2 regions of the Apibacter sp. genome follow, and region 1 is predicted to be linked to the other one. Evidence: riboswitches for the same ligand, from Rfam matches in the RefSeq annotation. Region 1 holds a riboswitch; the other holds the start of a gene.
The links. A riboswitch is a leader RNA that binds a small molecule or an ion and turns the genes downstream of it on or off. The one in region 1 is predicted to bind S-adenosylmethionine.
Positions count from the first base shown of each region.

Region 1 (3,439 bases):
ATTTATGTAAGCATATAAATCCTATAAAATAGTTTCCTAATGGGCTGCTGTATTGTTCTTCAATTGTATCAAAGTCAGTAAAGCCTGAAAATTTATCATGATATCTTACATATACCTTATATATCTTCGTATCTACTAATTTTAATTGCTTGTTCAGATGTATATATTTCTTATTTTCGTATCTATAGTCGTACGTTAAGGCAGATATATCTGAAAGTACAGCGGAGCCGGTAGGCTTATCTCCTGCACCTTTACCGATCATAAGTTGTTTTTCGGAGAAGGCACTTTCCAAAACAACGCCATTATATTCATAATTTACATGTGCTAATGTATTTTCTTTTTCAATGAAAGTGGGAGCGCAAAAACCGGTAATTTCATTATTATTTTTATTGCATTTGGCAATCAGTTTTATGCTGAAATTCCTTTGTCTCGCAAATTCCAGATCGAAATTGCTAATTCTTGAAATTCCAAAATTAAATACTGTATCAGGCTTGACGATGAGTCCGAAAGCATGAAAAAGGATGATACATAATTTATATTTGGGATCAATACCTTCAACGTCTAAGGTAGGATCAGATTCAGCAAATCCTTTCTCTTGAGCTTCTTTTAAAACTTCAGAGTAAGACATATTTTCATGGATCATTTTGGTAAGTATAAAATTAGTGGATCCATTAAAAATTCCTGATACTGAAGTGAGTAAGTCGTTATCGTAATATTCTTCTAAATTTCTAATGATAGGTATACTGGCACATACAGAGGCTTCATAGAGGAGGGGAGTGTGATATTTTTTTTCGAGCTTTAAAAGCTCAGGTAAACGCTCAGCAATCATTTTTTTATTGGCGGATACCACAGCTTTACCTTTTTTCATCGCTTCGCAAACAATATCAAAGGCCGCCTCCGCATCATCAATTAATTCAACGATCACTCCGATTTCTGGGTCCGATAACAATTCGTTTTTATCTGTTGTGAAATATTTTTTATCGATAGATCTGGGTTTATCAGGGTGCTTTATACAAATCTTTTTTATATTAGCATCAACACTTTCCGCTTCTTCCAAAACTTTGTATAATCCGGTTCCTACACAACCGAAACCAAAGATTCCCAATTTAAGTTTATTTCTTGCCATAGTGTTCAATTAGGGAGTTTCGTTAATCTAATGCTTGTTTAATATCATTAAGTAAATCATCTATATTTTCAATACCTACCGATAAACGAATGAGAGAATCTTGAATTCCTGTTTCCTTGCGTACTTCTATAGGGGTTGATTTGTGGGTCATTGTAGCCGGATGACTTCCCAAACTTCTGACATCACCTAAATTTTCAGCTAAAAGGAATATTTTTGTACGAGTTAAAAATCTTTTAGCAGCTTCTAAGGTATCCTCTTTTAAGCTAAAGGAAACCATTCCTCCGAAGTTTTTTTGTTGTTTTGCGGCTATATCATGATTATGGTGATACTTTAATCCCGGATAGTAAACTTTATCTACCTTAGGATGAGTAAGTAAATATTCGGCTATTTTTTTCGCATTTTCCGAATGCTTTTCTAAACGGAGATAAAGTGTTTGAATGCCTCGTAGAGTTAACCAGCTATCGAAAGGGGATAGCACGCCACCGGAAGTGTTTTGCAAATACTTTAATTCATCGGCGATATTTTGATCGTTTACAACGACAAATCCCGATAATACGTCTCCATGTCCGGAAAGATATTTTGTACCGCTATGTACTACAATATCAGCACCAAGAGAAATGGGTTGTTGCAAAGCAGGCGATAAAAAGGTATTATCTACAATTAATAAGGCCCCCGCTTGTTTGGCTATTTTAGCAATTTCTTCAATATCCGATATTTTTAAGGTAGGATTTGTAGGAGTTTCCAGCCAGATGAAACGTGTTTTTTTATTGATGGCATTTCTAACGTTTTCAAGGTTAGTTGTATCAATAAATTTTGAGATTATACCAAATTTATTGTAAACCGTTGTTAAAATACGATAGGTACCTCCATAAACATCATTTACAGCGATGACTTCATCACCTTGTTTTAATAATTTTAAAACACAATCTGTAGCTGCTAATCCTGATGAAAAAGCAAATCCGGCAATTCCTCCCTCTAAATCAGCTATGGCCTGTTCCACTACTTTACGTGTAGGGTTGGCTGTTCTTGTATAGGCAAATCCTTTATTAACATCGGGAGCTTCTTGTACATACGAAGAAGTTTGATAAATAGGAGTAGAAATAGCGCCAGTAAGTTCATCAGGTTCAGAGATATGCACTAATTTTGTTTCAAGTTTCATGATTTTGGTTGTTTTTTCTAATTAATAAATACATTAAAATTCATTAATCATCATAAAACAACTTATACAAGATTCCCATTAAATTTATAAAAAAACTTTATAAAGCTTCTTTATATAGGCCGAAAGAAGCTTGAATTATTTTCTTGGTGTATGTAAGCTGTTTCGACTTATCTTTCCTTTACGGTTGGATGCAGCACCTACTCTTAGAAGAGGGTTGCTAAGGTATCATAGGGCCAATTCCCTCCACCTTTCTTGATAAGTAATTTTATTAATGATCGTAAATTATTTTACAAAGATAAATTTTATTTTTAAAAGTCCAATAAAAAAACACTATATTATAAAGTTCGAAAATTAATTTGTCTACTGGGAATGACTGTAATTCGGGATACTTTTAAAATCTCTATAAATAATTATTGTAAAAATATCAGGATTGTCCATATTGTAAATTATTTGACAAATAAGTTTAATTTAAAAATCTTTTATGTTTACAGATAAAAATGAAACTATAAACGGGGTAACTGATGGAATAGGATTGGGAATTGCTCACGCATTTGCTCATCAGAAAGCTCATATTATTTTAATAACTAAAGATTAAAAAAACTACAAAAAGTTAAATAAGAATTCACCTCTTCTCAAATACCCATTACTATTTTTTTTGTAGATTTATCCATCATTTGGCAATTACCTAAACTAAGTAAATCTATTTTAGAGGACATCAATCATGTGGATGTATTAATTAATAATGCAGGAATCGGTCGTTTTATTTCGTTTGAAAATACAAGTGAGTTTTTTAATTATGCATATCAATCTTAATTTCAAAACCCTTATGTATAGACTCAAAATTTTTATGAATCTTTGAAAAAAGTAAAGGAGACGGAATTAATATTTCTTCGTATTTTTTTTCACAGAATGTTATCTGGTAGAAATTCAACTGTCTACTCAATGACAAAGGGGGCTAGAGATTCATTTACCAAATCATTACCTTTTTAGATAGTAAAAAATGAGTAAGAGTAAATGCCATTGTGCCTGGACGTATTAATAGACCGATGTTAAGGTATAATATAAATCAGCTTATAAAATAAGGCCTGAAACATTTTCAAATTAGGGATTCAAGTGTTTTTTCGACGGGTAAAATTGTTTCTTTTGATGACATA
Region 1 covers NZ_JAMBJZ010000009.1:31,248-34,686, forward strand. Annotated here, with positions in the region: gene M3Z80_RS02040 (homoserine dehydrogenase) at 1-1,126, opposite strand, end outside; gene M3Z80_RS02045 (trans-sulfuration enzyme family protein) at 1,149-2,285, opposite strand; SAM riboswitch class I at 2,450-2,547, opposite strand.

Region 2 (3,439 bases), on a different contig from region 1:
TCCATCCCTAGTAACTTTCCCAAAATAAGTATTTCTTATTAAAACATTCCATTTGGGTAAGCTGTATGTTAAGCCTAAAGATGCTTTTGCTTTAGGACTCAATGATTCTATAATATTGGTTTGATCCGGTCCAAAATATTCATCTCTATTTCCTTCAAAAACATCCGGGAAATGAAAATCTACTATCTCCGTTTCAGTATAATTTCCTGACAAGCTAATGTCTAAATTTCCTTTTCCTAAGCTTACTTTATAAATAGCGACAACATCAATTCCTTTGGTTTCTGTATCGACTGCATTTGTAAAAAATCGTGCACCTTCCACTCCATAAGATTCAACTTTAGCATTAACAAACTCACTAGTCAGTACAATTCGATCTTTAACTTTTATATAGTAGGCATCTGCCGTAACGTATATTTTATTTGTAGGTTTAAATGTCAAACCTGCGCTCGCATTTATTGATTTTTCTTCTTTAAGCTTTTCAATTCCTAAAGCTTTGGCAAGTTGACTGTCATTAGTAAAAATTCCTTTAGAAACTATGCCAGAACCTGAGTTTGCTATACTTGCAAAAGAATTATTAAAATATTGTTGTTGCAAAGATGGAGCTCTAAATCCATTGCTAAAAGCCCCTCTTACAGCAAAACCATTAAGATATTCATATCTCAGAGCCAATTTTCCTATAAAGGAATTACCAAAATCGGAATAATGCTCATATCTTCCTGCTAAATCACTGGTAAATTTTCCTTTCTTAAAAGCAATATCGGTATAACCGGAAGCATTATTCCTATCTTTTTTTAATGCATTCTGGGGTGAAAATCCTATAAAGCCTTGTGATCCCCCTTCGCCTAATATATCTGAGGGATTTGTTGAAACCGTTATCGGATTTCCAAATTTATCATAACGCATCCAAGAGCCATCCTCTCCTGCCTTAATTTCATATTGTTCATATTTAAATTCTCCTCCAAAGGCAATCGTAAATATTTCATTTATTTTTTTAGAAATATCTAAATTTAATGTATTCTGTAAAAATTCATGTCCTCCTGCTTTGAATTCGGTAGGCGAATGAACACCTAAAGAAGCATTATTAGTTTGGGAGGTTTTATAATCAAATATGTTTTCTCCAAAAGTATTACTAAGGTCTATAAACCAATTATTGTGGTTATATCGTGCACCTGTAGAATTAGAAATATCATATATGTTTGATTTTAATAACGGTTGAAAGCCTACTGGGTATAATTCCGCTACGACATTTTCTTTTTCACTAGGAAGTCTTCTGAATTCCGCTCCTTCTCCCTGCCTTAAACTGGCACCGCCGAAAGAATAAAATTCAATTTTTTCAGATAATGGGTAAATGGCATTTACAAAAAACTGCTGATTTTTGATTTGGGCATCTCCGACCCGAAATCGAAAATCCTTTTGGGAAAGCTTCTTTTCAGCCATAATCTTTTCATCATCTAATCTTGCTTGGTTGGGATCGGACGCAAAATCATAGGCAAAGTTATCTCCAAACTTATCCAGATTATTATCATAGGAACGATTCGTTTTATTTCTTTGGCTCACTACAAATGACAGATTTATACTACCTCCTTGATCTCCCAATTTTGTACCGTAGTTTCCGCTGAAATTATAATTTTCTCCATCATTTCTATTAGTTAACCCATAGGTTACTGACGCTGATCCTCCTTTATTTTTCTTTAAAATAATATTAATAACACCTGCTATAGCATCTGAACCATATTGCGCAGCTGATCCATCACGTAATACCTCTATTTTTTCAATTGAAGACACCGGTATTGCGCTCATATCCGTGCCTACTGACCCATTCCCAACTGTATTTTGATAATTTACTAAAGAAGTTGTATGTCTTCTTTTGCCATTAACTAAAACTAATACCTGATCGGGGCCCATTCCTCGTAAAGTAGCAGGGTCGATATGTTCGGTACCGTCAGAAGAAGATTGTCTAACAGAATTAAAAGAGGGAACTAAATAATTCAATAAATCATTCACTGTTAGTTGTGGAGATGATTTTTCAATTTTCCTGACATCTATTACATCAACTGCGACGGGAGAATTTACCTTAGTACGGTCGGAATTACGACCTCCTACTACCACAATCTCCTCAAGGTCTAATGAATCAACTACCTGCTTTACTTGAGCATTAAAAAAATTAGTAAATTCTAAAAGTATACTTACAATTAACAAAGAAACTTTTTTCATTATTTTTCTTACAGTTACTAAATTATATTTTATTGAAACTGTATCAAGAAAAACCAAAAAAGGAAAAAAGAAATTATTCACTAACTAACCAAACAACACACCAACTAGTGAATTACTCATCTTCCCCCATTTAGGGTTGGAATTAGCACCAAGCCCAGTCAGGCCGGTTGCCAAGGTATCATAGGGCCAGTCCCTCCTCCTTTCTTGATAAGCAATGTAAATATACCATTATTTTTATAAAAAAATAATTTTATATTATATATTTTTATCCCGAATGCTAAGGTAGTTATTTTATCTTAAAAAATCTGACTAAAAGAACTATTCCTAATCCGAATAAGGAAATAAATGCAAAAGAAACTTGTAATGAAAATTTTTCTGATAAAAATCCTATACAAGGAGGGCCTAGAAAAAAACCGATAAATCCTATGCTGGTTATTATTGTTAATGCTTGTTCAGGGGAAGTTGTTTTAGAATTTCCGGCTAAGGTATATACTAAAGGAACAATGGCAGATATTCCCAATCCAACAATTATAAAAGAAATAAGAGTGACGATAAGAGAAGGAAATAAAACAGCGCTCATCATTCCAATAAATATTAATATTCCACTATAAGTTAAAGTAATTGTACTGCCAAACTTACGAACAACAAAATCAGAAATAAATCTTCCTGACGCCATAGCTGCCATATAGGCAGTCAATCCATAACCTATATATCTTTTATCTGATTTTACTATAATTTTCATATATTCATTTGACCAGTCGGTCATGGTGCCTTCAGCGACCATAGCAAAAAAAGCTAAAAAACCTAATACTATAAGATAATTATCGGCTATTCTGAATTTTAATGTTGAGTTGCTTTCTTTTGGCTTGTCTTTATCTTCATCTGCTAATAAAAATCTGAAGAATAACAAGGATACTACTATTCCTGTGGAAGAATAGAATATAAAATGTTCAGAAGGCGGAATACTTTTGGCAATCATTATAGCTCCTAACCAAGAGGCAAAAAATCCACCGATACTCCAAGTACCATGCATTGAACCAATAATCTGTCCTTTATAAGATTTCGATACATTAACCGCTTGGGTATTAATGGCTATATTAGTTAGATTCCCTAAAGCACCGTAACATATTAAATTTAATTTCAATTGCCATAATTTTCCGCAAAATCCTATCCCTATTAAGCATATAAAATATAGAATTATACCTATAAGGGTAGATTTTTTACT
Region 2 covers NZ_JAMBJZ010000033.1:14,693-18,131, reverse strand. Annotated here, with positions in the region: gene M3Z80_RS04830 (TonB-dependent receptor plug domain-containing protein) at 1-2,214, opposite strand, end outside; SAM riboswitch class I at 2,328-2,428, opposite strand; gene M3Z80_RS04825 (MFS transporter) at 2,501-3,439, opposite strand, start outside.
Region 2: another riboswitch for S-adenosylmethionine. It lies ahead of M3Z80_RS04830 (TonB-dependent receptor plug domain-containing protein); the one in region 1 lies ahead of M3Z80_RS02045 (trans-sulfuration enzyme family protein).